DNA from 3 places in the Allobosea sp. 05T439 genome. Region 3 is predicted to be linked to each of the others. Evidence: riboswitches for the same ligand, from Rfam matches in the RefSeq annotation. Region 3 holds a riboswitch; each other region holds the start of a gene.
What was found. Region 3 has a riboswitch for cobalamin ahead of AC1DIO_RS22350 (ABC transporter substrate-binding protein). Riboswitches for the same ligand answer to the same signal wherever they lie in the genome.

Region 1: it holds a riboswitch for cobalamin, as region 3 does, so the genes downstream of both, AC1DIO_RS06105 (TonB-dependent receptor plug domain-containing protein) here and AC1DIO_RS22350 (ABC transporter substrate-binding protein) in region 3, are expected to answer to the same signal.
Region 2: it holds a riboswitch for cobalamin, as region 3 does, so the genes downstream of both, AC1DIO_RS25345 (CbtB domain-containing protein) here and AC1DIO_RS22350 (ABC transporter substrate-binding protein) in region 3, are expected to answer to the same signal.

What each region holds. Positions count from the first base shown of each region.
Region 1 is NZ_JBFTKP010000004.1:103,242-114,523, forward strand. It holds gene ccoP (cytochrome-c oxidase, cbb3-type subunit III) at 1-461, shown strand, start outside; gene ccoG (cytochrome c oxidase accessory protein CcoG) at 463-1,899, shown strand; gene AC1DIO_RS06090 (FixH family protein) at 1,934-2,458, shown strand; gene AC1DIO_RS06095 (heavy metal translocating P-type ATPase) at 2,464-4,671, shown strand; gene ccoS (cbb3-type cytochrome oxidase assembly protein CcoS) at 4,668-4,844, shown strand; cobalamin riboswitch at 4,862-5,062, shown strand; gene AC1DIO_RS06105 (TonB-dependent receptor plug domain-containing protein) at 5,183-7,126, shown strand; gene AC1DIO_RS06110 (ABC transporter substrate-binding protein) at 7,147-7,992, shown strand; gene AC1DIO_RS06115 (FecCD family ABC transporter permease) at 7,989-9,014, shown strand; gene AC1DIO_RS06120 (ABC transporter ATP-binding protein) at 9,014-9,799, shown strand; gene AC1DIO_RS06125 (DUF6925 family protein) at 9,801-10,841, shown strand; gene AC1DIO_RS06130 (alkaline phosphatase family protein) at 11,053-11,282, opposite strand, start outside.
Region 2 is NZ_JBFTKP010000028.1:33,426-44,707, reverse strand. It holds gene exbB (tonB-system energizer ExbB) at 1-554, shown strand, start outside; gene exbD (TonB system transport protein ExbD) at 558-1,013, shown strand; gene AC1DIO_RS25380 (energy transducer TonB family protein) at 1,010-1,894, shown strand; gene AC1DIO_RS25375 (ABC transporter ATP-binding protein) at 2,080-3,783, shown strand; gene AC1DIO_RS25370 (D-2-hydroxyacid dehydrogenase) at 3,876-4,847, opposite strand; gene cobD (threonine-phosphate decarboxylase CobD) at 4,924-5,940, opposite strand; gene cbiB (adenosylcobinamide-phosphate synthase CbiB) at 5,952-6,932, shown strand; gene cobO (cob(I)yrinic acid a,c-diamide adenosyltransferase) at 7,036-7,647, opposite strand; gene cobU (bifunctional adenosylcobinamide kinase/adenosylcobinamide-phosphate guanylyltransferase) at 7,661-8,185, opposite strand; cobalamin riboswitch at 8,326-8,508, shown strand; gene AC1DIO_RS25345 (CbtB domain-containing protein) at 8,496-8,726, shown strand; gene AC1DIO_RS25340 (CbtA family protein) at 8,739-9,479, shown strand; gene AC1DIO_RS25335 (DUF1636 family protein) at 9,529-9,918, shown strand; gene cobW (cobalamin biosynthesis protein CobW) at 9,923-10,972, shown strand; gene cobN (cobaltochelatase subunit CobN) at 10,976-11,282, shown strand, end outside.
Region 3 is NZ_JBFTKP010000021.1:55,342-63,884, forward strand. It holds gene pabB (aminodeoxychorismate synthase component I) at 1-181, shown strand, start outside; gene AC1DIO_RS22335 (class I SAM-dependent methyltransferase) at 193-858, opposite strand; gene AC1DIO_RS22340 (ABC transporter ATP-binding protein) at 871-1,638, opposite strand; gene AC1DIO_RS22345 (FecCD family ABC transporter permease) at 1,635-2,660, opposite strand; gene AC1DIO_RS22350 (ABC transporter substrate-binding protein) at 2,669-3,697, opposite strand; cobalamin riboswitch at 3,974-4,183, opposite strand; gene AC1DIO_RS22355 (ribonucleotide-diphosphate reductase subunit beta) at 4,274-5,401, opposite strand; gene AC1DIO_RS22360 (ribonucleoside-diphosphate reductase subunit alpha) at 5,527-8,433, opposite strand.

The DNA.
Region 1 (11,282 bases), on a different contig from region 3:
TGAATGACGACGAGTGGCTCTGGGGCGGCTCGCTTGCCGCGATTCAGACCACGCTGCAGCACGGCATCCGCGTCGCCGGCAACAACGACACCCGCGTCAGCCAGATGCCGGCCTTCGGGCGCGACGGCATGCTGAAGAGGGACGAGATCAGCGCGGTCGCCAACCATGTGCGCGAACTGGCCGGACTGTCGACTGCCCCCAAGGCTGACCTCGCACTCGGCCGCAAGCTCTTCGCCGATAATTGCGCGGCCTGCCATGGGCCTGCCGGCAAGGGCAATCAAGAGCTCGGCGCGCCGAACCTGACCGACGCCATCTCGCTCTACGGCATGGATCTCGCGTCCCTGACCGAGACCATCACCAACAGCCGCAACGGCGTCATGCCCGCCTGGGGCCAGCGTCTCGACCCGACCACGATCAAGGCGCTGACCGTCTATGTCCACTCGCTCGGCGGAGGCCAATGACATGGCACTCGCGGAAAGCGAAGACGCTCCGCTCTTCGCGCCGTCGAAGAAAGTTTACCCACAGAGCGTGTCGGGCCCGTTCCGGCGCGCCAAGTGGCTCATCCTCGTCCTCTGCCTCGGCATCTACTATCTCCTGCCCTTCCTGCGTTGGGACCGCGGCCCCAACCTGCCGAACCAGGCAGTGCTCGCCGACATCGCCAATAACCGCTTCTATTTCTTCTTCATCGAGATCTGGCCGCAGGAGGTCTACTACTTCACCGGCCTGCTGATCCTGGCCGCCTTCATGCTGTTCCTGATGAATGCCGTCGCTGGCCGGGTCTGGTGCGGCTATCTCTGCCCGCAGACCGTCTGGACCGACCTCTTCCTCGCCGTCGAGCGCGCCTTCGAGGGCGACCGGCGCGAGCGGATGAAGCGCGACGAGGGGCCCTGGACCGCCGACAAACTCGCCCGGAAGACCGGCAAGCACCTGGTCTGGCTCGTGATCGCCTGGTGGACCGGCGGCGCCTGGGTGCTCTATTTCGCGGATGCGCCAACCCTGGTGCGGGAACTCGCGACCTTCACGGCTCCGCTCTCGGCCTATGTCTGGATCGGCATCCTGACCTTCACCACCTATGCGCTCGCCGGGATCATGCGCGAGCAGGTCTGCACCTTCATGTGTCCCTGGCCGCGCATCCAGGCAGCGCTGACCGACGACGACGCCCTCAACGTCACCTATCGCTACGATCGCGGCGATCCGCGCGTCTCGGTCAAGCAGGCCACGCGCCTGCGTGCCGCCAACGAGCCGGCTGGCGATTGCATCGACTGCTACCAGTGCGTCGCGGTCTGCCCGACGGGTATCGACATCCGCGATGGCTCGCAGATGGACTGCATCCAGTGCGGCCTGTGCATCGATGCCTGCGATACGGTCATGCTCAAGATCAACCGCCCGGCCGGGTTGATCGCCTATGACACCGACGACAACGTCAAGCGGCGTATCGCTGGCCAGAAGCCGGTCTATCGCCTGATCCGCGCCCGCACCCTGATCTACACCGCGCTGATCGGGCTCGTCGGCGGAGCCATGATCTACCAGCTCGCAACCCGCAGCACGGCGGGAATCTCCGTGCTGCACGAGCGCACCCCGCTCTTCGTGACGCTCAGCGACGGCTCGATCCGCAACGCCTACACCATCCGCCTGCTGAACAAACGCCCGGATTCCCGTCCCTTCGCGCTCACCGTCTCCGGCCTGCCCGGTATCCGGGTCGAGACCGTCGGAACCCAGGCGACGGCCGATCTTCGCCCGATCATCACGGTCGACCCCGATTCCTCGCGCGAGATCCGCGCGCTGGTGACAGTGCCGGCCGGCATTCCTCTCGACAAATCCCAGACGATCACCTTCACCGCATCCGACCTGTTCGCCGGAGAGGTCGTGACCGCCGGGGATCATTTCATCGCTCCCTAGAGAACGCATCATGACCTGTTGCGGAGGCTTCATCATGCCGATCGATTTTCCAGCCCCACCGGCGCCAACTCGGCGCCGGCCCTTCGAGCTCAGCGGGCGTGCCGTGCTCTTCGGCATGATCGGCTTCTTCATCGTGGTCGCGGGCGTCAATGGCGTGATGATGGTCTCGGCCATCCGGACGATGCCCGGCGCCGATGTGAAGAGCGCCTACGAGACCAGCCAGCGCTTCAACGGCGAGATCGCGCGCATGCAGGCCCAGGCCGCACGCGGCTGGCTGGCCCAGAGCGAGGTCGTGCGTGCCGGCGCCGACGCGGTCGTTTCGCTCTTGCTGAAGGACAAGGCGGGCGCAGCTGTCACAGGGCTCGCAGTCGAGGCGAAGCTCCAGCACCCGGCGACGCGGCAGCAGGACCGCGAGGTGACGCTGACCGAAACTGCCCCGGGCCACTATTCCGCGACGGTGCCGGGGCTGCATGCCGGCGCCTGGACCCTGGTGGTCGAGGCAAAGCGCGATCGGGACCCGGCCTTCTCCTCCCGCAGCCGCATGATGCTGAAGGAGTGAGGCTCATGGCCGCGCAGCAGGATCTCTCCGTCTTCATCCGCCATCGCGAAAGCGGCGTCGCGGGCATGGAACTCGCGGTGGAGAACATCCGCTGCGCCGGCTGCATGCACGCGATCGAGAACGGCCTTGCCCATGAGACCGGTATCCTCAGCGCCCGGGTCAATCTCGCGCTGAAGCGCGTCACGGTGGAATGGACGGAAGGCGTACTGCGCCCAGAGGCCGTGATCGAGCGCCTCTCCCGGCTCGGCTTCAAGGCCTACCCTTTCCTGCCCGCCTCCGGCCGTGAGGACGACACAAGCGAGGAAAGGCGGCTGCTGCGCTATCTCGGCGTCGCCGGCTTCGCCTCGATGAACATCATGCTGCTCTCCGTCTCGGTCTGGTCGGGCAATAGCAGCGACATCAATCCGGTCACGCGCGACTTCTTTCACTGGCTCTCGGCGCTGATTGCCCTGCCAACCGCCGCCTATGCCGGCCGCCCCTTCTTCGAGAGTGCGCTCCGGGCTCTGCGCGCCCGCGCCGTCAACATGGACGTGCCGATCACGCTCGGCATCGTGCTCGCGCTCGGCATGTCGGTGGTGGTGACCTGGAACCACGCCGAGCATGCCTATTTCGACGGCGCGGTGATGCTGATCTTCTTCCTGCTGATCGGGCGCTATCTCGACCAGCTGATGCGCCGCCGCACGCGCGACCTCGCTGGCAATCTTGCCGCGTTGAAGGCCGAAACCGCGACCCGGCTGATGCCGAATGGCGAGGCGATGGTGACGCCGATCGCGGCCATCGTGCCCGGCGACCGCGTCCTGATCKAGCCGGGCGAGCGCGTCAGTGTCGATGGCATCATCGAGACCGGCTCCTCCGAAATCGACCAGAGCCTCGTCACCGGTGAAACCCTGCCGCATGCCGTCATGGCCGGCGCGCAGGTCTATGCCGGCACCGTGAACCTCTCCGGGGCCCTGACCGTCAAGGTCGAAGCCGCAGCCAGCGGCACCCTGCTCGACGAGATCGATGCCCTGATGGCGCGCGCGGTCGAAAGCCGCTCCCGCTATGTCAAGCTTTCCGATCGGGCGGCAAGGGTCTACGCCCCTCTCGTCCACGCCACGGCGCTCGCGACCCTGCTGGGCTGGATGGCCTTCGGCCTGCCCTGGCCCGAAGCACTGATCATCGCCATCACCGTCCTGATCATCACCTGCCCCTGCGCGCTGGGGCTGGCGATTCCGGCCGTGCAGGTCGTTGCTGCGTCTGCCCTGTTCAAGCGCAAGGTCATGCTGAAACAGGGCGATGCGCTGGAGCGCCTGGCCGAAGCCGATGTCGCTGTCTTCGACAAGACCGGCACCCTCACCCTGCCGGACCCCGATCTGGTCAATGGCGCTGAGATCGATACCGCAACCTTGCAGGCGGCGGGCAGGCTGGCAGCCGCGAGCCGCCACCCTCTCGCCCGCGCCATCGCCCGTGCCGCCGGCCATCCTGCTCCTGCGAGCGATGTCAGCGAAAATCACGGCGCAGGCCTGAGCGCGATTGTGGATGGGATCGAGACCCGTCTCGGCAGCGTCGCTTATTGCGAGGCCGGGGCGGAAGCCGCCATCGTCGCCGCGCGCCATCCCTCAGCCTCCCTGATCGCCTGGCGCCATGGCACTGAATGCGCCATCTTCGCGGTCGATCAGAAGATCCGGCCGGAGGCGCGCGACTGTATCGCCGCGCTACGCGGTCTCGGCCTCGAGATCCGCATTCTCTCCGGCGACCGAAGCGAAGCTGTCGCGCCGGTCGCCTCGGCCCTCGGTATCACGGAGGCCGAAGCCGGCCTGCGTCCCGACGAGAAGCTCAAGGCGCTCGACCGGCTCAGCGCCAAGGGGCGCAAGGTGCTGATGATCGGCGACGGGCTCAACGACGCTCCGGCCCTTGCCAAGGCCCATGTTTCGATCTCGCCGATCAGCGCGACCGACCTGGCGCAGGCCTCGGCCGACATTGTCTTCATCGGCGACAGCTTGATGCCGGTCGCCGACAGCCTGCGCATCGCCCGCAGGGCGCGCAACCTCATGCTGGAAAACCTCTGGTTTGCGGTGCTGTACAATGCCGTCGCGGTGCCGATTGCCGTCGCGGGCTTCGCGACGCCGCTCGTCGCAGCCGTCGCGATGTCGGGCTCGTCACTGGTGGTCACGCTCAACGCGCTGCGCGCGGGACGCGGCCTGCCGCGGCAGAATACGGGAGTGGCGTCATGAATATCCTGGTGATCCTGTTCCCCCTGGCACTCGGTCTCGGACTGCTGGGGTTGGCGGCCTTCTTCTGGTGCATGCGCACCGGCCAGTTCAGCGATCTCGAGGGACCGAGCTGGCGCATTTTGAGGGATGACGACCTGCGTTCGCCTGGGGACACCCGCACCAACGATCATTGACGCAGCGGCCGTTCCGGCCTTACCTCGCCAGCGACGGTTCCCTTAGGGGATCAAAAGGGAATGCGGTGCGGATGGTTCGCCATTCAATGCCGTGGCTGCCCCCGCAACTGTAAGCGGCGAGCCTTTCGCCACACGCCACTGGGGCCCTCGGACCTGGGAAGGCGGCGACAAGGCACCGACCCGCGAGCCAGGAGACCTGCCGTCAGCCGTGGTCACACGCGAACACGTTCGGACGGGGTGTTTCGATCGCTTGTTGAACTGCACGCTGGCTAAGGGCAGCGGACGGGGCCTCGCGTTCGCGGTGACGTGCCACAGACGTCAACGCCCGAGGTTCCATCGTGATCCGTCCTCCCAAGGTTGCCCGGCGCAGCCGGCTGCTCATCACCCTGTCGCTCCTTGTCTCCGCCGGCTCCCTCCCCGCCAACCAGGCATCCGCCCAGTCAGCCACCGAATCGATTGCCCTCGACGAAATCGTCGTCAGCGCGACGACGCGACCCACGCCAGCGCGCGAGATCGCCAATTCCGTGACCGTCATCACTGCCGGTGATATCGAGCGCGAGCAGCGCCGGACCCTGCCGCAGGCGCTCGCCGCCGTTCCCGGCCTCAATATCGTGCAGACCGGCGGGCCGGGCGGGCTGACCTCGGTCTTCATCCGCGGCACCAACTCCAACCACGTCAAGGTATTGATCGACGGCATCGAGGCCAACGACCCGTCGACCCCGAACCGCTCCTTCGATTTCGGCTCGATGCTGACCGACGACATCGAGCGCATCGAAGTGCTACGCGGACCGCAAAGCGGCCTCTACGGCGCCAACGCGCTGGGCGGCGTCATCTCGATCACCACCAAGCGTGGCGAGGGTCCGCCGAAGCTCACGGCCCGAGCCGAGGCCGGCTCATACGGCACCTTCAACCAGTCGGTCGGCCTCAGCGGCGGCGATGACCGCTTCAACTACGCCCTCAGCATCGCCCATTTCAAATCGGATTCGACCCCGGTGACGCCTCCCGGGCTCGTGCCGTCGGGGCGCCGCGTCAACCCGAATTCCTACGACAATTGGACCTATTCGGCCCGGTTCGGCGTCGCGCTGTCCGATACGCTGTCGCTGAACTGGGTCGGCCGCTACACTGACGGCTACCTGCTCTTCACCGGCGATTCCGGCTTTCCGAGCACGCCCAGCAGCTTCCGCAGCAGCCAGGACTACAAGCAGGCCTTCACCCGCGGAGAGGTCGTCTGGGATCCGCTTGGTGGGCGCTTCGTCAATCGCTTCGGCCTGTCCTACAGCAATCAGGACCGCACCGGCCGCACGCCGAATGCGATTGGTATCCTCGGCCTGCCGACGGAGAATCTCGGCGAGCGCACCAAGGTCGACTGGCGCGGCGACCTTGAGCTGATGAAGGGGCAGACCCTGGTGATGGGTCTGCAATACGAGCGCGAACGGCTGGAAACCCGCGCGCTCACGGCATCCAACGGCAATACGGGCGCCTTTGCCGAACTCCAGTCGAATTTCGGCGACCGGCTCTTCATGGTCTCGAACATCCGCTACGACGATGACGAGACCTTTGGCGGCCACACGACCTACCGCTTCGCGCCAGCCTATATCGTGCCGGAAATCGAAACCAAGCTGAAGGGGAGCTATGGCACGGGGTTCAAGGCCCCGACCCTGAGCGAGCGTTTCAGCGATTCTCGCCCGGCCTTCAACTTCTTCGGCAATCCCAACCTGAAGCCGGAAGAAAGCCGCGGCTGGGATCTTGGCTTCGAGCAGCCTCTCCTCGATGACAAGGTCCGGTTCGGCGCCACCTATTTCCACAACGACATCGAGAACCTGATCGTCACCAACGTGGCGCGGAACTCCTATGCCAATATCGGCAAGGCCACGACCAAGGGGGTGGAGGCCTTTACCGCGCTCGAAATCTCGCCGCAGTTCAAGGTGCGGGCCGACTACACCTTCACCATCGCCAAGGACGACATCGCCCGGCAGGAACTGCTGCGCCGTCCCCGTCACAAGGCCAGCGTGACGGCGAGCTGGACCCCGGTTGACAAGCTCACCCTTTCGGCGACGCTGATCTATGTGGGTGAGCGCGTCGACGGAAACCGTGACTTCTCGATCTCGCGCATGCGGGCGCCGGGTGCGGCCATCGTCAATCTCGCCGCCGAGTACAAGGCGACGGACAGGCTCAGTGTCTTCGGCCGCATCGATAACCTGCTGGACAAGCGCTACGAGAACCCCGTCGGCTTCCTGGTGCCGGGTCTGAGCGCCTATGGCGGCCTGAAGGTAACGCTGTGAAGCCTTGGGCGGCCCGCGCGATGACTCGCGGCGCCGTTCTGGCGCTTGGCCTCTTGCTCGGTTTCGGCGGCCTGACGGCCGCCGAAACGCCGGCCAAGCCATCCCGCATCGTCTCGCTCAACATGTGCTCGGACGAACTGGTGCTGCGGCTCGCCGAGCGCGAGCGCATCGCCTCGGTCACCTGGCTCTCGCAGGACCCGCGCAACGCCAACATGGCCGAGATTGCCAAGACCATCCCGGCCAATCACGGTCTGGTGGAGGAGGTGCTGAGTTACAAGCCCGATCTGATCATCGCTGGCGCCTACACGACGCGCAGCACGGTCGCGCTGCTGAAGAAGGCCGGTGTTCCCGTCCGCGAATTCGGGGTGCCGCGCAATCTCGCTGAAATGCGTGCCCAGATCGCCGAGATGGCGGCCCTGCTCGGCGAGCCAGAACGCGGCGCGGCCCTGATCGCAGCGATCGACCGGCGCCTCGACACGCTCGCCGCCAACCAAAGCGCGGGCCATCCCAGGGCGCTGGTCCTGCGGCCGAACGGGTTCACGGTCGGGCGCGGCTCGCTGGTGGACGAGATCCTGACCCGCGCCGGCCTGACCAATCTCGCCGCCGAACTCGGCATCGACAATTACGGCCAGATCGCGCTGGAGACCGTCGCGCTCGGACAGGCCGACATGCTGATCCTCAACACCACGCCGGGCGGGCCGCCCTCGCTCGCCCATGAGATCCTTCATCATCCGCTCCTGACGAAGCTCGGCGAGCGGGTCAGGCTCGTCGCCCTCCCCTCGAAACTCTGGACCTGCGCCGGACCGGCCGTGCTCGATGCGATCGAGCTGCTTGCCGCCTCCCGTACGCAAGGATCGCGCTCATGACATTGGCGGTTCAGGAAACGGTACGAGCGACGACGCCGAAGCTGGCGCGGCTCATTGTCATGCTGGCCCTATTGATGCTGGCCATGATGCTCGTTTCCATGGCGGTGGGGTATGCCCCACTCGACATCAAGGCGGCCCTCGCCGACGCCCTCGCCGGACGGAAGACCCTGCCGGCGCTCGTCCTTGTCGAGCTGCGCTTGCCGCGCGCGCTGCTGGGCGCGCTCGTCGGTTTCAGTCTCGGGCTTGCCGGCGCCGCCATGCAGGGCCTGTTGCGCAATCCGCTTGCCGAACCCGGAATCCTCGGAATTTCAAGCGCCGCCGCCTTCGGCGCGGTCGTGGTCTTCTACAGCGGCTTGTCGGCGACGATGGCGCTCGCCCTCCCCTTGGGCGGCATGGCCGGCGCCGCACTGGCAACGCTTCTGCTCTACGCCTTCATGGGGCGCGGCGCCGGAACGATGACGTTGATCCTCGCGGGCGTTGCGATCAACAGCTTCGCCGGTGCGATGACCGCGCTTGCGCTCAACCTCGCGCCAAATCCCTACGCCGCGCTGGAAATCGTATTCTGGCTGATGGGTTCGCTCGCGGATCGCAGCCTGCTCCATGTCTGGCTCGTGCTGCCGCCGATGCTCCTCGGCTGGCTGCTGCTGCTTTCGACCGCACCTGCCCTCGACGCTCTCACCCTGGGCGAGGACACGGCCAAGAGTCTCGGCTTCGACCTGACCTGGCTGCGCGCCCGACTAATCGGCGGAGCTGCACTCGCCGTCGGCAGCGCGGTCGCGGTCACCGGCGCGATCGGCTTCGTCGGCCTCGTCGTGCCGCATCTGTTGCGCCCGCTGGTCGGCAACCGACCGGGCCGGCTGCTGCTCGTCAGCGGTTTTGGCGGAGCGATCCTGACGCTCGCAGCCGATACCGCTCTGCGCCTCGCCCCGATCCGGCCCGAGCTGAAGCTCGGTGTGGTCACGGCGCTGATCGGAGCCCCCTTCCTGTTCCACCTGATCCATCGCCTGCGGCGGGAGGTCTGATGAAGATCGAAGCCTCGGGAGTTTCGCTCACGCTCGGCGGGAAGCCGATCCTGCGCGACATCGATATCGCGCTTTCGGCAGGCGAAATGGTCGGGCTGATCGGCCCCAACGGTGCTGGCAAGACGACCTTGCTGCGCGTGCTCTCCGACCTGGTCACGCCCGATTCCGGCCAGGTGCGCTACGACGGGCTGACCGCCAAGTCGCTCGGGCGCAAGGAATTGGCGCGGCGCATCGCCTTCCTTGCGCAGGGCGGCGCGGTACACTGGTCGATGCGCGCGGAGGCCCTCGTTGGGCTTGGGCGGCTGCCGCATCGCCAGCCCTTTGCCGGCGAGAACGAGGCCGATCGCGCCGCAATCACGCGCGCCATCGCAGCGGCCGACGCCACGGCGTTCGCCGACAGGACAGTCGAGACGCTCTCGGGCGGCGAGCGCATGCGCGTGCTGCTGGCGCGTGCGCTCGCCGTCGAGGCGCCGATCCTGCTCGCCGACGAACCTCTCGCGGCGCTCGACCCGCTACACCAGCTCGAGGTCATGGAGCTTCTGCACCGGACGGCTGCCGGCGGCACCGGGGTAGCGGTCATCCTGCATGATCTGACGCTGGCCGCGCGTTTCTGCGATCGCCTGATCCTGCTCGATCGCGGCAGGCTCATTGCCGATGGCTCGCCCGGAATCGTCCTCAACGACGCCAACCTTGCTGCCGTCTTCGGCATTACCGCGGCCCGCGGTTCGGAAGCCGGCGCACCCTACCTGCTGCCTTGGCGGCGCCTTACATCGGAACAGTCGTGACATGACAGCCCCTGACTACATTCGTGCGCTCCTGCGCGCTCATCTCGCCGATCCAGCCTCGCAATGGAATCTCGGCACCTTTGGCGCCATCGCCGAGTTCATGCGCGATTCGAACGAACCCGTTCAGCTGACTGATAAGACTCATCTCCTTGCGGCCACGACTGCGCGCGGCGGCATTGGCTTTCGCAATCTGACCGGCGTGACGCCCTTCGCATCGGAATCCGCGACCGGCCAGGGCTGGAGCCACCGCCTCGCGCTCTGCCTGCCCGAGACCGCCTGCGCGATGAGCCGGCGCACGGTTCTGACCGAGCTCGGCCCCGACGGCGACGCGCTGCGCGAGCAGGATCGCGAGGGCCTTCTCTTCGACATGGGCCTCGATACCCTGCAGGTCGACATCTGCATCCGAACCAGCACCCCGGGGCTGATCGCAGCCTTGCGCGCCGCATGCGGCCGCCCGCTTTTCGAGGCCGGCAACACCACCATGGCCGCCATCGTCGCAGCCGGGCCGCATCGCGTCTTCATCACCCGTTTCGGCCGTTGTGAAGTCTACCAGCCAATCCCCCCGGCAGACGGCAAGAGCCCCGAGGGGCCGCATACCCATGTCCTGCCCAAGCTGATGCGCTCCGGCCGGACGCATGCCGCCACCGAGCTCGTACCGGCAGGCCTCGTGCCCTGTGCTCATCTCGTGCCGGCGCATCCGGTCAAGGATGCGATGGGCCGGCCGACACCGTTCTATGCGACGGCCCAGAAGCAGTTCCAGGACCTGCTGATGCGCTATGGCGATGTCGAACTGGTCCGGTTGAAGGAGAGCGTGCTCGCGGCCATTGCCGCAGGAGCCGCCCCCTCCACCGTTCCCGCCCCACAGGATCGGTTTGCGCGTCACGCCGTGCGGGCGACATTGCGCCAACTCGCGGCGTCCGGCGAGCGCCTGCCCGGGCTCTCCGCCTGGATCTCCGCTCATGATGAGCGGCGTGTGGATGATGCTGGGGCGGATGATCCTGGCGCGGACGACGCCGCCGATGCCTATGGCCATGCGAACTGAGGGGCCGAAGCATCCCTCAGCCGGGCGCCCCCTCGGCCCCAATCTCCTGGTCGCTCCGGTGCGGGAGGAGAGTGAGACGGAGCGCGAACTCTAGCTGCCCGCTCATCCCGGTGGCTGGGATGACCGGCACGACGGCAAGCATGTCGAAGGGGCCGGGCGCCTCGCTTCGATGCGCTTCGGACAGGAGCGGAACGTGCTCCCGCCCCCGAGGTCAGCCTCGCGCGCCGGAGAGGATGATGCGCGATCCCTCGCGGTCGACGCGTTCGAGGCGCTGACGGAACCCGCCGGTGCCGGTCTCGAACGAACGGGTCCGCTGCTCCGTCGCCGGCTGCGCCAGATTCCGGCCCAGCATCGTCTGAGCCGGTGAAAGGCCGAGCAGGCCGAGCACGGTGGGGCCGATATCGATGATGCCGCAGGCGCGGTCATCCTTCGTCCCGGACT
Region 2 (11,282 bases), on a different contig from region 3:
CGGACAGCCTCGAGATCGCCGCCGAGAGGATCTCTGCCGGCCATGCACGACGCAGCGTCGTCGCCGAGCTGGTTCAGGCCGCTCGCGATGAAGTCCGCCGTTCGGCTGATCTCTCGGATGACGGCATCAAGGAGCGCGTTGCGATCGCGTTGTCACGGCGCGAGGCGCGTGCCGGCCGGGATATGGCGAAGGGCACCGGCCTGCTCGCGACGATTGGTTCGACCGCCCCCTTTGTCGGCCTGTTCGGCACTGTCTGGGGCATCATGAACTCCTTCATCGGCATCTCGCAGTCGAAGACCACCAATCTCGCCGTGGTCGCGCCCGGCATCGCCGAAGCCCTGCTGGCGACTGCGATCGGCCTCGTCGCGGCGATCCCCGCAGTCATCATCTACAATGTCTTCTCGCGCTCGATCGCAGGCTACCGCGCCGTGCTGTCGGACGCCTCGGGCGACGTCCTGCGCCACCTCTCGCGCGACCTTGAGCGTGCGCGGCGTGCGGCGCAGCGTCCCGGCCGCTCGCTGCATGCGGTGCCGCCGCTGATGTCGGCGGAGTGAACGATGGCCGTTTCGCTCAAGGATCCGCAGGACGGCGATCTGGCTGAGGTCTCCGAGATCAACGTCACACCCTTCATCGACGTGATTCTCGTGCTGCTGATCATCTTCATGGTCGCAGCCCCGCTCTCCACCGTCGATGTCGCCGTCGATCTGCCCGTCTCCAACGCGCAGCCGCAGCCGCGGCCCGAGAAGCCCGTCTTCCTTACCGTGAAGGGCGATCTCTCGCTCGCGCTCGGCAACGACCCCGTCCCGCGCGAAGCGCTGCAGAGTGTCCTCGACCGGCAAACCAGCAGCGACCGTGAGCAGAGAGTCTTCCTGCGCGCCGACGGGACTGTCGCCTATCGCGAGCTGATGGATGTGATGAACCTCCTGCGCAATGCCGGCTATCTGAAGATCGCGCTGGTCGGGCTCGAGGATACGGGCCAGGCGGCCGCGCCGGTCGCGGGTGTGAAGCCATGAAGACCGGGTCTCTCGATGGCAGCGCATCACGACGCCTCTGGCCGGCGCTATTGCGCTGGAGTTCGGCTGGGCTCGTCGTGGTGGCGGCGCATGGCGGTATTGCCTGGCTGGCCTTGAGCTGGCGGCCGGGAGAGGCTGCGGCCGGCGCGCCCGAGCCTGCCGTGATGATCGAGCTTGCGGCGGTTTCCGTTGCGCCCGAGGCCCCCGCTGCCGACCTGCCCCTTGCCCCCCAGGCGACCGAGGCCGAGCCGCCCCCACCAACCCCGGAGCCTGTTCCCGAGCCGGTCAAGGAGCCAGAGCCGCCTCCGGAACCCGAGGTGATACCCGAGCCGGTCCATCTGCCCGAGCCTGAGATCAAGCTGCCCGAACTGCCGCAGCTGCCCGATGCTGCAGCCGTGCTCGCTCCCCCGCCTCCGCCTGCCCCCGAGAAGCCGAAGGTCGTCGAACGCAAGCCGACGCCGCCCAAGCCACGCATCGTGGAGCGCCGCAAGCCGGTCGAGCGCGAGAAGCCACGGGCCAAGGAAGCCGCCGCGCCCCCCGCCTCGGCCGCGCCCGCCGCTGCTCCTTCCTCCGCGCCAACCGGTTCCGCTGCATCGCCCTCCGCCTCGACGGCGTCATGGCGCGGCATGCTGATCGCCCATCTCAATCGCTACAAGCGCTTCCCGGGCGGCGCGCGTCCCGGCACGGTGCAGATTGCCTTCTCGATCGATCGGGGCGGGCGTGTCCTGTCCGCGCGACTCGCCGGTAGCTCCGGCGATGCCACGCTCGATGAGGAGGCCGTCAGCATGATCCGCAGGGCAAGCCCCGTCCCGGCGCCTCCTGCCGGCGTCGGCGGGGGCGGCACGATCTCGCTCGCGGTGCCGGTGCGTTACAATCGCTGACGTGGCCCATCTGGAGTGCGGCGGAGCTCCGGGCCCCGGCTTGGCGATGAGTGATCAGTGCCCGGCCATGCATCGCCGGCATTCCGCTCCGGCACGCCAGAGCCTATAGAAGGGGCCGGCCCCGTTCCGGCCTCTGGACCCGCGGATAATCGTGCGCGATCCGGATTTGAAAAGACATCGTCATCATGCTTCGCCGTTTCTTCGCCTATTACGCACCGCATCGCGGCCTCTTCCTGCTGGATTTTTCCTGCGCAGTGCTGTCGGGCCTGCTGGAGCTCGCCTTCCCGATCGCGGTGAAGTTCTTCATCGACTGGCTGCTGCCCGGCCAGAACTGGGGATTGATCCTCGCCTGCGCCGCCGCACTGCTGGTGATCTACCTGCTCAATAGCGGGCTGATGGCGATCGTGACCTATTGGGGCCACATGCTCGGCATCAATATCGAGACCGAGATGCGGCGGAAGGCGTTCGACCATCTGCAGAAGCTCTCCTTCAGCTTTTTCGACAACCAGAAGACCGGCCATCTCGTGGCCCGCCTCACCAAGGACCTCGAGGAGATCGGAGAGGTCGCGCATCACGGGCCCGAAGACCTGTTCATCGCGATGATGACCCTGTTCGGCGCCTTCGTGCTGATGTTCATGGTCAGCCCCGAGCTTGCGCTCGTCACTGCCGCGATCGTGCCGCTGACCGGCTGGCTGACCGGCCGCTATGGCGGGCGCATGACGCATAACTGGCAGCAGCTCTTCGGGCGGGTCGGCAGCTTCAACGCGCGAATCGAGGAGAATGTCGGCGGCATCCGCGTCGTCCAGGCCTTCGCCAACGAGGAGCACGAGCGGCGGCTCTTCGCCCGTGACAACCAGAACTACCGCCAGACCAAGCTCGATGCCTACCGCATCATGGCGGCTACCATCTCGCTGAGCTATCTCAGCATGCGGCTGACCCAGATGGTGGTGATGGTCGCCGGCAGCTATCTCGTCATCACCGGCAGCCTGAGCCAGGGCGGTTTCGTCGGATTCCTGCTGCTCATCGCCGTGTTCTTCCGACCGATCGAGAAGATCAATTCGGTGATCGAGACCTATCCGAAGGGCATTGCCGGCTTCCGGCGCTATACCGAGTTCCTCGACACCGAGCCTGATATCGCCGACCGACCGAATGCGGTGACTGCGCCGAGACTCTCGGGCGAAATCCGCTATGCGGGCGTTTCGTTCGCATATCAGACCGGCCGCCCCGTGCTCAGCGGCATCGACCTGCATATCAAGCCGGGCGAAACGATCGCGTTCGTCGGCCCGTCCGGGGCCGGCAAGACGACGATCTGCTCCCTGCTGCCGCGCTTCTACGAAGTCAGCGGCGGAAGCATCACCATCGACGGCATCGATATCCGCGACATGACGCTGGCCTCGCTGCGCGGGCAGATCGGCATCGTGCAGCAGGATGTCTTCCTCTTCGCCGGCACGATGCGCGAGAACATCGCCTATGGCCGGCTCGAGGCGAGCGAGGCCGAGATCGTCGAGGCCGCGCGGCGCGCGCGGCTCGACGAGGTCATCGCGGCGATGCCCGACGGGCTCGACACCATCATCGGCGAACGCGGGGTCAAGCTTTCGGGCGGGCAGAAGCAGCGCCTCGCCATCGCTCGCATCTTCCTGAGGAATCCGCCGATCCTGATCCTGGACGAGGCGACCTCGGCGCTGGACACGCAAACCGAGCGCGCCATTCAGCAATCGCTTGCGGATCTGTCGCAGGGCCGCACCACGCTGATGATCGCGCATCGTCTCGCGACCATCCGCGATGCCGACCGGATCGTGGTGGTGGATTCGACCGGGATCGCCGAGCAGGGCAGCCATGCCGACCTGGTCAAGGCCGACGGCATCTACCGCCGGCTGCACGAGGCGTAAGCGACCGCCCGGTCAGGTATCGGCCCGAAACCGGGAAGACCGATGCGATCACAGTCAGATCATGGGACCGGACTTCGTTCCGGTTCCATGATCTAAACGATCTGGTTGTGCAACTCCGCGTCGCCACGCGCCAGCCGGTCGAGATTGTCGAGGAGGATGTCGACGACGTTCGTCTCATAGGCGCGCGTCTCGCCGGCGCTGTGCGGGGTGACGATGACGTTCGGCTGCCCCCAGAAGGGCGAGGCCGGTGGGAGCGGCTCGTCATGGAAGCAGTCGAGTCCGGCGCCAGCCAGGCGCCCCGAACCCAGCGCCGCCAGCAGCGCCGCCTCGTCGACGACACGGCCACGCGCAACATTGATCAGGAGAGAGCCCGGACGCATGGCGGCCAGCGCCTCGCTGCCGATCAGTCCTTCGGTCTCGGGCGTCAGCGGGCAGGTCAACGCCACGATATCGGCCTCAGCCAGAACCGTGCCCAGCTTGTCCGTCGCCACAATCGCATCGATGCCTGATACGGGCCGCTCGCTGCGGCGCACACCAATGATGCGCAGACCGAAAGCCGCAGCCAACCTCGCCAAACGCAGGCCGATCCGTCCAAGGCCGACGATGACAAGCGTCTTGCCGCCGAGCTCGTCCTCGCGTCGGGCGCGATCACCGATCATCGGCCGCCAATGCTTTGCCATCTGGTTGTCGCGAGCGAGGTGGATCTGACGGGTAAGGCCCAGGATGAGCGCCATCGCGTGTTCGGCAACGGCGCGCTCATTGCCCCCCTGCGCACTGGTGAGGCGAATGCCGGCCGCGGCGAAGGCGGCCTTGTCGAACTGATCCGTGCCGGCGCTGATCGACTGGACGAAGCGCAGGCGCGGGCAGGCGGCGATCAGCTCGTTGCGCCAGAGTCCGGAGACGACGAGGACATCGGCTTCGGGCGCGCGCGCCTTGAGTTCATCGAGGCTGCGAACCTCAAAGCTCCTCGCGGCGCGCGCCCGCGCGGAGAACTCCGCTCCCAACTGGTAGGCGGCATGCGCGAAGCCGATCGTGAGTTCTCTTTCCTGCGGCCAAGGCTTCATTGCATTCCCCCGTGATGACAAAACCCAGCTTAATCATGCGAAACGGCTCCGTCCCGCCCTTCCATGCATGCGCCCCCTAGGCGGCATCAGGAGGCAGAAAGGATGCCAGAGCAGCGGCGAGCCTCTGCCAGGACGGCTCGTCGCCGGGCAAGCCAAGCCGTAGCCAGCTCGCATTGTTCTGAAAGCGGCGGACATAGATGCCGTCGCGGCCGAGATGGGCGAAGAGTGCCGGTGCGTCCGGCGTCGCCAACAGCCTGAACAGGGAGGTGCCGCCAACGATCACGCCTCGCGACGCCAGCAAGGCATCGAGGCGGGCGGCATCGCTGGCCCGGGCACCGGCGGCCGCCGCGAGCCAGTCCGTGTCACTGAGCGCCTGCGCCCCGATATGAAGCGCCGGCCCCGCGACGGCCCAGGGACCGAGCGCGGCACGCAAGGCCTCCGTCAGGCGCGCCTCGCCGATCGCGAAACCCAGACGCAAGCCGGCAAGCCCGTAAGTCTTGCCAAAGGAGCGCAGGATCAGCGTCGCCGGTGGCAGCTCGGGGATCAGGCTCGCCTCGGGCATGAAATCGATGAAGGCCTCGTCGATGACGAGCAACCCGCCTCGTCCGGCCAGGTCACGCGCAACCGCCGTGAGTTGCGCGCGCTCAATCACCCGCCCATCGGGATTGTTCGGGTTGACCAGCACGACCACGCCCGCATCGCCCGCCTCCGCGGGCGTTGCGCTCTCCCGCACGTCCATCCCCGCCTTGCGCCAGGCCACCGCATGTTCGGCATAGGTCGGGCCGATCACGACGACTGGCCCGGTGTTCGCAAGACACGGCAGCAGTTCGATCAGGATCTGAGTGCCGGGCGCCGCGACGATGCCGGCCGTCTCGGGCACCCGGTACGTCTCGCGTGCCGCAGCGAGCAATGCCGCCTCGTCCCGCACTCCCGGCAGGCGCTGCCAGAGGCTTAACGGCAGCGCAGGAACCGGATAGGGGATGGGATTGATCCCGGTCGAAAGATCGATCCATGGCTCGGGCGCCTCCGGGAACAGCGCCTTCGCCTGTGCCAGATCGCCGCCATGCCAGACCTTGCCTGCCGCCTCAGCCATTCCCGCCCCGCATGAGCCTGTCCGATTCCCTACCGCTCCTCGCCGCCGCCCTGATCATCGAGGCGGGATTCGGCTACCCCCAGGGCTTGTATGCGCTGATCGGCCATCCCGTCACCTGGATCGGTGCGCTGATCTCCCGGCTCGACCGGATGCTCAATCGCGAGCGCGCCTCCTTCATCGTGCGCAAGGCGGCCGGCGGCCTCGCCCTCGCGCTGCTGCTTGCCGCCACATTCGCCATCTCATGGGGGCTGACCCTGCTCTGCCGCGGCCTCGGCCCGCTGGGCTGGCTGCCCCTCGCGCTCGTCGCCTCCAGCCTCATCGCACAGCGCAGCCTGCACGAGCATGTCGCACGGGTCGCCGAAGGACTGGAGCGGGACGGGCTCAAAGGCGGACGCATCGCCGTTTCGATGATTGTCGGCCGCAACCCCGAAACCCTCGACGAAGCCGGAGTTTCCCGCGCCGCAATCGAAAGCCTTGCCGAGAATTTCTCGGACGGGATCGTCGCTCCGGCTTTCTGGCTCGGCGTCGGCGGCCTGCCGGGCGGCGCGCTCTACAAGGCGATCAATACCGCCGATTCGATGATCGGCCACAAGACACCGCGCCACCTCGCCTTCGGCTGGGCGGCGGCGCGTCTCGACGACCTCGTCAACCTTCCCGCCTCTCGCCTCACCGCGCTGCTGCTGACCGCAGCCGCCGCACTCGACAAAACGTCAGACCCCGCCAATGCGTGGCGAGCTGTCCGACGCGATGCCCGCCATCATCGTTCGCCCAATGCCGGTTGGCCGGAAGCCGCGATGGCAGGTGCGCTCGGCCTCCGGCTGGCGGGCCCGCGCGTCTATGGCGATGTCAGGGTCGACGACGGGTGGATGGGGGACGGCCGGGCCGAAGCGGAAGCGGCGGATATCCGGCGGGCGCTCGCTCTCTATCGGAGGGCGTGTCTGCTGCTGTGGGGGCTCGCCGTTGCGGGGGCCGTCACCGCGCTCGCCCTCTAGTTCATCGGACCGGGCATCGCATCGGGAACGACGATCTCACCTTCTGTGTTTGCTTCGACTTTCCCGAAAGCTGCGATCCACGTTTCGGGTCGATGCCCTGGCCTCAGAACTCGATCCCGGCCTGTGCCTTCACGCCCGCCGCGAAGTGATGCTTGACCACCGTCATCTCGGTGACGAGGTCTGCGACGGCGATCAACTCGGGCTTGGCATTGCGGCCGGTGACGACGATGTGCAGATCAGGGCGCCGGCTCGCCAATGTCTCGACCACCTCCGCCAGCGGCAGATAGTCGTAGCGCAGCGCGATATTGAGTTCGTCGAGCACGAGCAGGCGTATCTCCGGATCGTCCATCAACGCCTTGGCCTTGGCGAAGGCGCGCCCGGCGGCAGCGATGTCGCGGGCCTTGTCCTGCGTTTCCCAGGTGAAGCCTTCGCCCATCGTGTGCCAGACGATGCGATCGCCGAAGGCGTCGAGCGCCTTGCGTTCACCTGTCGCCCAGGCGCCCTTGATGAACTGCACCACCCCGACGCGCCAGTCATGGCCGAGAGCCCGCAGGATCAATCCGAAGGCGGCGGTCGACTTGCCCTTGCCTGGCCCCGTATTGACGATCAGGAGTCCCTTTTCGATCGTCTTGGCGGCGACCTCGGCATCCTGCACCGCCTTGCGCTTTTCCATCTTGGCCTTGTGGCGGGCGGCCTCGTCAGCATCGATCGTCATCGGAACCTCCTGCTCATTTCACCTGCATCGGCAGACCGGCGACCATGAAGATCACCCGGTCGGCCCGCGCCGCAAGCATCTGGTGCAACCGCCCCGCCTCGTCGCGGAACCGTCGGGCGAGCGCATTCTCGGGCACGATACCGAGCCCGACCTCGTTGGAAACCAGGACCACCGGGCCACGTGCCGAAACGCAGGCCTCGACCAGTTCCCGGCTTGCAGCCGCCACATCCTGCTCTGCCAGTATCACGTTGGTCAGCCAGAGCGTCAGGCAGTCCACCAGGGCAGGTTGCCCCGCGGGAACCGCGCGGATCGACTGCGCCAGGGCCAGCGGCGCATCGATGGTCATCCAATCCTGCGACCGGCGGGCGCGGTGCTCGGCAATCCGGGCGCGCATCTCATCGTCATAGGCCTGCGCCGTGGCGAGATAGATCCAGGGCGCCGGCACCATCTCGATCAGGGCCTCGGCATGGCGGCTCTTGCCGGAGCGGGCGCCGCCCAGAACGAGGGTAAGAGGGGAAAGGATCGCTGCCACTGCCAAAATCTCAACCCAGGGAAGATCAGCCTAAGGAACGGACCTGGCGAGCGAAGCGAAACAAGCCGGGACAGGCCATCAGAGATCACATCGCTTCACTGCGCTCGCAATCACGATCGCTGCATTGCACAGCACCGTGCAGATGGCTAATGATCATCCCCGACGGTGCCTCTGCAAGGAGGTGAAAAGGGAACGCGGTGCGATACCGCGGCTGCCCCCGCAACTGTAAGCGGCGAGTTTCGCGCCATCGGCCACTGGGATTGTCCCGGGAAGGCGGCGAGAGATCCGGACCCGCGAGCCAGGAGACCTGCCGTCGATGAGTGATGCAATCCAGCGGGCTGCCGGCGGGGTGGCCAAGGAGACCGAGATGACGACGAATACGGCTTCGATCACCACCCAGGCCAGCGCATCCGAGCGCGTCAAGGCTGTCGCAGCTGCCCTGGCACTCGGCGCAGCCCTGATCTTCACCGTCGGCTTCGCCCATTCGACCAGCGTTCACAACGCAGCCCACGACACGCGCCACACCCTCGCCTTTCCCTGCCACTGAGGGAAAGGCAACATGGTCAATCGTGTTCTCACGGTCAGTCTTCTGGCCGGGCTTCTTGCTGGGCTCCTGGTCGCAGCACTCCAGCATGTCACCACCACGCCGCTGATCCTCAAGGCGGAAACCTTTGAGACGGCGTTGCGCGCAGCCGAGCTTCAGCACGCCAGCTTCACCGGCGATGCCAGGATCGTCCTTGCCCATGGCGGCGCCGACGCAGCCGACCACGCCGAGTGGAAGCCACAGGACGGCTTGCAGCGCACGGCCTTCACCACCATCGTCACCATTGCGACCGCGATCGGCTTTGCCGCCCTGCTGCTCGGCGGCATGATCGCAGCGGGCGATGCCATCACTGAACGGACCGCACTGATCTGGGCGGCTTGCGGCTTCCTGGCCTTCGGCCTCGTGCCGGCGACCGGGCTCGCACCGGAATTGCCCGGCAGCGCGTCAGCCGAACTGCTCCACCGCCAGACCTGGTGGATCGCCACCGCGCTCGTCACCGCCGGCGGCCTCTGGGTCTTCCTGCGGACGGAGGCGAGCTGGCTGCGGGCACTTGCCGTGCTTGCCATGCTCGTCCCGCATCTGATCGGCGCACCACATCCCGCCGCCCCGGAGAGCAAGGTCCCGGCCGAAATCGCAGCGCATTTCGCCGCGCTCTCGCTCGCGCTCCAGGCTGCCCTCTGGCTCGCTACCGGCTTTGCCGTCGGCGTGCTCTGGCCCTGGGCGACGCGCCGTGCCGCAGCCCCGGCCAAGGCCTGACGCTGAGCGCGATCCCCCGGGATCGCGCCGGAAGCAAAGGAACCGGCCTATGCCCGAAGGCGATGTCACCATTTTCGTCTGCGTCGCCTGCCGGCGCGCGCGGGCGGACCTGCCGGAGGGTTACGACCAGCCCGGACTGGGTTTTGCCGAGGCGCTGCGCGAACGCATCGCGCGCGACGGCGGGACGCTTCCGGTCGAACCCGTCGACTGCCTCGCGGTCTGCAATCGCCCCTGCACCGTCGCCTTGGCGGCCGACGGCAAATGGACCTATCTGATCGGCGATCTCGACGCAGACACCCATATCGCCGAAATCGTTGACGCAGCTGCAAGCTTTGCAGCCAGCGCAAACGGTATCGTTCCCTGGAAAGAAAGACCCGCTTCGTTCCGCAAGGGCGTGGTCGCGCGCGTACCGCCTCTCCCGGCGCGCCAACAAGGATGAGATCATGAACGCTCCCCAAGCCCGCTCGCTGGGCAAGATCCCCTGCACGATCATCACCGGCTTCCTCGGGGCCGGAAAGACCACACTGGTGCGGCACCTGCTGGAGAATGCAGGGGGCAAGCGCATCGCCGTGCTGGTCAATGAGTTCGGCGATCTCGGCTTCGACGGTTCCTTCATCGACGGCTGCGGCATTTCCGGCTGCACCGCGGAGGACATCGTCGAGCTGCCGAATGGCTGCATCTGCTGCACCGTCGCCGACGACTTCGTGCCAGCGCTGGAAAAGCTGCTCGACCGGCCGAACCCGCCGGAACACATCCTGATCGAGACCTCGGGGCTTGCCCTGCCGAAGCCGCTGGTCAACGCGTTCAATTGGCCGGCCATTCGGTCACGTGTCACGGTCGATGGTGTCATCGCCGTGGTCGATGGTCCGGCCGTGGCGGATGGCCAGTTCGCGGATGATCCCGCCGCTCTCGCTGCGCAGGCGGCGCAGGATGCCGCGGTCGGGCACGACAACCCGCTCGAAGAAGTGTTCGAGGACCAGATCCTCTGCGCCGACCTGATCCTGCTCAACAAGAGCGACCTCGTCGATGCGGCCGGCCGCGAACGCGTCAAGGCCGAGATCGCCGCGCATCTGCCGAAGGCGATCAAGATCGTCGAGACGGCCCATGGCAAGGTCGAGCCCGCCCTGATTATTGGCCTCAACGCGGCTGCCGAGGCCGATCTCGCTGGACGCCCCTCGCACCATGAGAGCGCCGAGGACCACGACCACGACGATTTCGAAAGCCTCGATTTCGCTCTCGCCGCGGCGACATCGCCCGAGGAGCTGGCGGCCCGCGTTGCCAGGGCCGCGGAGGCCGAGGGCGTGCTGCGCCTGAAGGGTTTTTCGGCGATTCCCGGTAAGCCGATGCGGCTCGTCGTCCAGGGTGTCGGGCGTCGGGTCAGCCATCATTACGACCGCGCCTGGGCGGCCGGCGAAGCCAAGGATGGTCGCCTCGTGGTGATTGGCCTGAAGGGCTTTGATCGCAAGTCCGTGGAGGCCGCCCTCGCGGGCTGAGCCATGCACCTCCTCCCCTCAAGCGAGATCAGGCTTGACGACGGCGAAGACGCCGTCGATCTCGCCCTGCCGCCAGGGGATGTGCTGGTGCTCTCCTTCGCCGACAGCGACCTTTCGGCGCTGACGGCCGCGGCCGGCGCAAGCGAGCTCGCCGTCAGGCTCGCCTCGCTGCGCCGGCTGAAACACCCGCTCTCCGTCGATTTTCTCGTCGAGAAGACGGTGGCGCATTCGCGCTTCGTGCTGATCCGCTGTCTCGGCGGGCTGGACTACTGGCGTTACGGCATCGAGCAGCTTGCGGAAATCTGCCGAC
Region 3 (8,543 bases):
CGGAATCCTGCTCACACCGCCCCTGTCCGATGGTGTCTTGCCGGGCGTGCTGCGCCAGACCCTGATCGAGAGCGGACGGGCCGTTGAGCGGCAACTGCGCCCGGGAGATCTCGCTCGGGCCGGGCACTGGTTCCTGGGCAATAGCCTGCGCGGCTTGAGGCCCGCTCGATTGATGAGCTGAAGCCTGCGCGGCTAGCCAGCGAGTGAGCGGGCAGTCAGGACGAATACGGGGACATTTCCCGGGTAGGGAGAAGCGGGGAACAGGTGCTGCCAGCATCTGACCCCGGAGAACCCAGCTTGCGCGAGCAGGTCCTGTGCTGCGGCTTCCGTCAAGCCATCATGCAGGGGTAGGCGTGCGGCAAGCTCCTCTGGATAGGTGGAACGATATTCAGGAGCCACCGACCACAACCCGTCGGACACGAGCACGAGACCGCCCGGCCGCAGAATGCGGTGGGCCTGCAGCAACCCTTCAATGGGGCGCTCGAGCGTCCAGAGGACATTGCGGAGCGTGACGATATCGGCCGACGCATCGGTAATCTCGGCCGCTTCGATCGTGGCGTCCTGAAACGCAATGCCGAGGCCGGCTTGCCGAGCCGCCGCACGGGCGACCGCCAGCATGTTCGCAGACCCGTCGCAGGCGCGGACGCGATGCCCCAGCGACGCGGCGAGGAGGGCGCAAGCGCCCGTCCCGGTCCCGAGATCGACAACGTCCTTGTGGCCATCCGCCTGGAAGGCGGCCTCAAGCACGGCCCGCCAGAGCTCGCTCTGGGCGACATGGGAGGCAGCACCATCAAATTTGGGGGCACGGGCGTTCCAGTAGTCGGTGACGCCGGCCCCAACGCTTCGCTGCATCGTCATGACTTTCCCGCCTCAAAAGGGTTCGATCAGATACTCGATATGCCTTCGGCCCGATGCGGCGCGGCGGATGGAGACCGCGACACCGAAGACATGCTGGATCAGCGCTTCTGTCATCACGGTTTCCGGCGTCCCGGCATCGACCAGCTTGCCCTCATGCAGCACGGCGATCTCGTCGCAGAAAAGCGATGCCAGGTTGAGATCATGCAAGGCCATGATGCAGGTGATACCCAGGCGCCTGATCAGGGTCAGGATCGAGAGCTGGTGCTGGATATCGAGATGGTTGGTCGGCTCGTCGAGGATAAGTTCACTCGGCATTTGCGCGAGTGCGCGCGCGATGTGGACGCGCTGGCGCTCTCCGCCCGATAGCGTATGCCAGAACTGGTCATGTCGATCGGCCATATCGACGCGTGCCAGCGCGGCCTCGACCGCGTCTTCGTCGGCCGCTGTCCAGGACGCGAGTGCGCCGCGATGCGGGGTCCGTCCGAGTCTGACGACGTCGCACACAGAGAGCTGGATTTCAGTCGTCGCCTGCTGCTCGACAAAGGCCAGGCGCCGGGCGAGGTCGTGCCGCGACAAGGTGCCGATCTCGCGGTCGTCCAGCGTCACCACGCCGCTTGCGACCTTGCGCAGGCGGCACAGCAGCCTCAACAGGCTCGACTTTCCCGAACCGTTGGGGCCGATGAGACCGAGGATCTTTCCCGGTTCGGCGTGCAGCGTCACGCCGTCCACGATCACGCGCCCTCCGGCGCTCCAACGGACGTCGCGCGCGGCCAGCGTCATGCCGGTCGCCTCGCGCGATAGAGTATGAAGGCGAAGGCCGGGGCGCCGAACAGCGCCGTCACGACGCCGATCGGCAGAATCTGCTGCGGCACCAGCGTCCGCGACAGGATGTCGGCAAGAATCATGAAGATTGCACCGATGATCAGGCATGCCGGGAGCAGCCGGGCATGGGCTGGGCCCGTCAGGAAGCGCGCGGCGTGGGGTATGACGAGACCGACGAACCCGATCGTGCCGACGATACTGACCATGGTCGCTGTCATGACGGCCGTCGTCACGAACAGCACGATGCGCACGCGGGTCACCGCCACGCCCAACGCGGCCGCGGCATCCGCGCCGAAGGCGAACGCATCGAGCGCCTTCGTATGAAAGATGCAGACAGCGAAGCCCGCGAAGGCCACTGGCGTAGCGAGCCAGACATCGGGCCAGCGCACCCCCCCGAAATTACCGAGAAGCCAGAACATCACGCCGCGGGCCTGTTCGGCACTGGCCAGCGTGGTGACGATCGTCGCGGTCGCCGCATTGAACAGCTGCGATCCGGCGACGCCTGCGAGGATCACGCGGTCGGTCGCGCCACCGGCCCCTGCGGCGAGCAAGGCAACGATGACGAGCGCAGCAATGGCGCCGAGGAAGGCACCGCCAGATATGCTGAGCGCAGCACCGCCGAAGCCCAGGATCATCACCGCGACCGCACCCGTCGAGGCTCCGGCCGAGATACCGAGGATATAGGGCTCTGCGAGCGGATTGCGCAGCAGCGCCTGCAGGATTGCCCCCGAAAGCGCGAGCGCTCCTCCGCAGAGGGCCGCCACCACAGCCCGGCTCAACCGGTAGTCGAAGATGACGCCCTGCTGGATCGCGCTCACGGGGTAGTCGAGATCGAACAACCCGTTGCCCAGGGCCCTGAAGACCGTGGCAAGCGGGATCGACATTTCGCCGATCGTCACGGCGAGCGCGATCGCGAGTATCAGCAGGACGAAGGCGAGGATCGCTACTGCGCCCCTCGCCAACCAGTTGGGCCGAACCACTCCATGGCTCACTTGGTGAGGCCGAAGCTCTTGATGCCGTTGGCCAGCGCCTCGATGCCGTCGATCGTATCAAGCCCGGCCCTGGTCGCGCCGACATCCATGATCACGATCCGCTGCTGCCGACTGGCGTCGAGCTTGCTCGCAACCGCGTCGGTCTTGAGGAAGTCGAGCTTGAGATTGATGTCATCTGCTGGGAAACGCCGGCGATCCATCTTGACCACGACGATGACGGCAGGGTTGGCGGAAGCGACGGTCTCCCAACCGACCAGCGGCCATTCCTCGTTGGTGGTGATGACGTTCCGGGCGCCGAGCTTCGACAGGATATAGGCAGGCACGCCATTCTTGCCGGCCAGGAAGGCGTCGCCCTTGATGTCCTTGCTGGAGAACCAGACCACGACGGGGACATCCTGCGGCTTGATACCGGCCACAGAAGCGACCGCCTTGTCCTCGCGGGCCTTCAATTCGGCGACCAGCGCCTCGGCGCGATCGGAGACGTCGAAGATCTGCCCGAACTCGCGAATATTGCGGTAGACGAGATCCATCGTGAACATCTGCGTGCGGACGCCGTCGCCCGGCCCGGAATTGTCCTTTCCGACGCAGTCGGTGGGCGAGACATAGGTCGGCACCTTCAGCCTCGCAAACTGGTCGCGCTTGCCGACGATGCCGTTGGGGCCGATATGCCATTCGAACATCGCAGTCACGAGGTCGGGTTCCTGGGCGACGACGGCCTCGAAACTCGGATCGTTGTCGGCAAGCCGCTTCACCTTGGCGTTGACCGCCTCATAGGGCTTCGCGACAGGGCTGAACCACACGGCTGTGCCCACGACCTTGTCGCCGAGCCCGAGCGCGTAGAGGATCTCGGTCTGCGTCTGTCCGACCGCCACGACGCGCTTTGGCGCCTGGTTGAACGTTATCGTCTCCCGGCAATTCTCCAGCGTCAGCGGATACTGCGTCGGCGCGGCCAAGGCCGCTCCGGACATCGACATGCCGATGGCTGCGACGAACGAAAGGCAAGAATGGCGTGCGGCGCTGCGCATTGAAGTCTCCGATAGCGTCGAGCGACGGCATGCGTCGCGAGGCTCGAGGGCCTCGCACGGCCGATCCTGTAATGCAACAATATTACAATTTCGATAGACTGCTCGACGAGTCTGCGTCAAGCGCTCTGCCGCGGCTGCGACCGCGTGGTTCGGCATCATGGACATGGAATTCATCGCTCCCCGAGATGACGAGCCGGGAGCTTGAGCGGATCGGTTCGGGGGTGCGGGTCTACGACCTGCCGCCGACGCAAATCCCCCCGGACACCCCGCCCGAAAGACGCTTCTGCGATCAGGGCAGGTCTCCTGGCTCGCGGGTCAGCGCTGGCTTCGCCCGGCCTTCCCGGCGTGAGAGCGCCAGTGGACGTTGGGAGAAGAGCTCGCCGCTTACAGTTGCGGGGGCAGCCTCGGATTCGGCGCAGGGCGCCTCACCGAATTCCCTCTTAGCTTCGGGCCTGGACCCGAGGAACCTTGATCGCGGCCGACCATAGAGGGGCCCAAGGCGGCGTCAAGCCGCAGGCACCGACCACACCGCCTGCTGATGGAGCCCTGCAGCGAGACGGCTCCATCCTTCTCAGCTCACTCCCAGCTCAGAGCGCCGCCGTTCTGGTATTCGATGACGCGGGTCTCGAAGAAGTTCTTCTCCTTCTTCAGGTCCATCGCCTCGCTCATCCAGGGGAACGGGTTTTCCGTTTCCGCGAAGACCGGCGCGAGGCCGAGCTGCGCGCAACGGCGGTTGGCGATGAAATGCATGTACTGCTCGCAGAGCGCAGCATTCAGGCCGAGGAAGCCGCGCGGCATGGTGTCCCGGCCATAGGCGGCCTCGAGTTCGGCAGCGTCGCGGATCATGCCGCGCAGCTCGTCCTGGAAGGCCTTGGTCCAGAGATGCGGGTTTTCGATCTTGATCTGGTTGATCACGTCGATGCCAAAATTCAGGTGAATGCTCTCGTCGCGCAGGATGTACTGGTACTGCTCGGCGATGCCGACCATCTTGTTGCGTCGGCCGAGCGACAGGATCTGGGCGAAGCCGGTATAGAACCACATGCCCTCGAAGATCACGTAGAAGGCGACGAGGTCGCGCAGGAAGGCCTGATCGGCCTCGGGCGTGCCGGTCTCGAAATCGGGATCGTCGAGATGCTGGGTGTGCTTCAGGGCCCAGGCCGCTTTGTCGGTGATCGAAGGCACCTCGCGATACATGTTGAAGAGTTCGCCCTCGTCGAGGCCGAGACTCTCGACGATGTACTGGAAGGTGTGGGTGTGCACCGCCTCCTCGAAAGCCTGGCGCAGCAGGTACTGCCGGCATTCCGGATTGGTGAGATGACGGTAGATCGCGAGCACGATGTTGTTGGCGACGAGGCTTTCCGAGGCCGCGAAGAAGCCGAGATTGCGCTTGATCGTGCGGCGCTCGTCCTCGGTCAGCCCGTCCTTCGACTTCCACAGAGCGATATCGGCCTGCATCGAGACCTCTGTCGGCATCCAGTGATTGTTGCAGCCGGCGAGGTATTTCTCCCAGGCCCATTTGTACTTGAGCGGCAGGAGCTGGTTCACATCGGCGCGGCAGTTGATCATCCGCTTCTCGTCGACGCTGACGCGGCCGCCGGAGCGATCGATCTCGCCGAGGCCGGTGGCATCGGCAGAGGTTCCGCCGGGCGCGGCCGGATTGAGATCGAGGGCGGTGGCAGGCTTGCTGTCTGACCAGTCGAGCATGATGAATATCCAATCGGGTCTGAATGTCATGGCCGGGTCTGCCCCGGCCGTCCGTATCGTTCGCTATCGGGCAGGGCCGGGCATCCATGCGCGCCGCGAAGGCGAGCGTGGATGCCGCCGCTGCCTCACTGGCAGGCTTCGCAGGTCGGATCGTCGATCGAGCAGGCGTTCGGCACGGCCATGCCATTGTCGAGCGGGATGTCGACGAGGATCGGCTTGGACGCGACGGGGACCGTTGCCMACACCGCGTTGAGCTTGCCGTCAGTGCCCTTCAGCGTCGACTTCTCGACATGGGTCGCCGAGAGCGCGCGCAGGTAATAGGTCGTCTTCAGGCCGAGCCGCCAGGCGAGGCGATAGGCCTCGTCGAGCTTCCTGCCGGAAGGCTGCGCCATGTAGAGATTGAGCGACTGGCCCTGGTCGATCCATTTCTGACGGCGTGCGGCGGCGCGGATCAGCCAGCTTGTCTCGATCTCGAAGGAGGTTGCGTAGAGCGCCTTGAGATCGTCGGGGACGCGGTCGATCTGACTGACCTTTCCGTCGTAGTATTTCAGGTCCGAGACCATGACCTCGTCCCAGAGATCGCGCGCCTTGAGATCGCGGACGAGGTCGGCATTCACGACCGTGAAGTCGCCCGACATGTTCGCCTTGACGTAGAGCTGGCTATAGGACGGCTCGATCGACTGCGAGACACCGACGATGTTGGAGATCGTTGCGGTAGGGGCGATCGCCATGCAGTTCGAGTTGCGCATGCCGGTGGTCTTCACCCGCTCGCGCAGGCTGTCCCAGTCCAGCGTCGTCGAACGATCGAGCTCGACATCGCCGTCGCGGGCCTCCGAGAGGATGTCGAGCGAGTCGATCGGCAGGATGCCCTTCGACCAGAGCGAGCCTTCGAAGCTCGGGTAGCGACCGCGCTCGGCGGCAAGATCGACCGAGGCCGAGATCGCAAACCAGCTGATCGCCTCCATCGAGGTGTCGGCGAAGGCTACGGCACCCTCGGACGCCGCGGGCAGGCGCAAGGTCTGCAGCGCATCCTGGAAGCCCATGATGCCGAGGCCGACCGGGCGGTGGCGCAGGTTCGAGCGGCGTGCCTCGGGGATCGTGTAGAAATTGATGTCGATGACGTTGTCGAGCATCCGCATCGCGGTCGCGACCGTCTTGCCGAGCCTGGCCCGGTCGAGCCCGCCCGCCGTCACATGGGCTGCGAGGTTGATCGAGCCCAGATTGCAGACGGCGACCTCGTCGGCCGAGGTGTTCAGCGTGATCTCGGTGCACAGGTTCGAGGAATGCACCACGCCGGCATGCTGCTGCGGCGAGCGCAGGTTGCAGGCATCCTTGAAGGTCATCCAGGGATGGCCGGTTTCGAACAGCATGGTCAGCATCTTGCGCCAGAGATCGAGCGCGTTGAGGCGCTTGAACACCTTGATCTCACCGCGCTCGGCCTTGGCTTCATAGGCCTCATAGGCCGCCTTGAACGGCTTGCCGTAGAGATCGTGAAGGTCGGGCGTCTCGTCGGGCGAGAACAGCGTCCACTGGCCTCCGGCGGCGACGCGCTGCATGAACAGGTCGGGGATCCAGTTCGCCGTGTTCATGTCATGGGTACGGCGGCGGTCGTCGCCGGTGTTCTTACGCAGATCGAGGAACTCCTCGATGTCGACATGCCAGGTTTCGAGATAGGCGCAGACCGCGCCCTTGCGCTTGCCACCCTGGTTGACGGCGATCGCGGTGTCGTTGGCGACCTTGAGGAACGGCACGATGCCCTGGCTCTCGCCATTGGTGCCCTTGATATGAGCGCCAAGGCCACGCACAGGCGTCCAGTCATTGCCCAGCCCGCCGGAATATTTGGCCAGCAGGGCGTTGTCCTTCACCGCTTTGAAGATGCCGTCGAGATCGTCCGGCACCGTGGTCAGGAAGCAGGAGGAGAGCTGCGGCCTGAGGGTTCCTGCGTTGAACAGGGTCGGCGTCGAGGCCATGAAGTCGAAGGAGGAGAGCAGGTCGTAGAAGGCGATCGCCCGGGCCTCGCGGTCGATCTCGCGGATCGCCAAACCCATCGCGACACGCATGAAGAAGGCCTGCGGCAGCTCGAAGCGATTGCCTCGGACATGCAGGAAATAGCGGTCATAGAGCGTCTGGAAGCCGAGATAATCGAACTGGAGGTCGCGCTCCGGCTTGAGCGCAGCCGCAAGGCGGGCGAGATCGAAGCGTCCAAGCTCGGGATCGAGCAGCTCGTTGGCGATGCCGGTCTTCACATAGACGTGGAGATAGTCGCCGTAACGTACTGACATTTCTGCCTGAGTCGCCTGTTCCGGACGACCGGAGACGAAGCTCAGCGCCTCGCGGCGGAGCTTGTCGAGCAGGAGGCGAGCCGAGACCTTGGAATAGTTCGGTTCGGTCTCGACCAGGGTGCGCGCAGCCAGGATCGGCGCCTGCGCCAGCTCATCCTGACTGATGCCGTCATAGAGGTTGCGCTGCGCTTCGCTCAGCACGGCTTCAGCCGAGACGCCGTCGAGCCCGGCGCAGGCTTCGCGAATGACCGTGGCGAGGCGAGCCCCATCGAGCGGCACGAGCGCGCCGTCGGCTGCCTTCATGCGCAGCACCGGCGCGGAGGCGACCACAGGCTTCGCTTCCGCCTTGGCGCGGGCCCGTTCCTGGGCTCGTTCCTCGCGGTAGAGCACATAGGCGCGGGCGACCTTGTGGTGTTCGCTGCGCATCAGCGCGAGTTCGACCTGATCCTGCACATCCTCGATATGGAAGGTACGGCCGGCATCGGCGCGCCGCGTCAGCCCGGCGACGATCTGCTGGGTCAACTCCGCGACGATGTCGTGGATTCGGCGCGAGGCAGCGGCGCTGCTGCCCTCGACCGCCAGAAAGGCCTTGGTCAGAGCGACGCTGATCTTGGAGGCGTCGAACGGGGTGACGCTGCCGTTGCGGCGGATCACCTGGTAGCCCGGTTCCGCGGTCGATCGCGCATCGCTGCCTTGCGACGCGATCGGGCTGAACGTCTCAGGGCGGATGGTATCGGTCGCGAGGGACATCGGCTTTCAAACCCCAATCTGTAGGGGGCAAAGGCCAGGCGGAGTCGCAACGGAGAATGTCGCAGCGACGAGCGCCCGCAGACATGACCAAGCGATCCACCGGGACACCC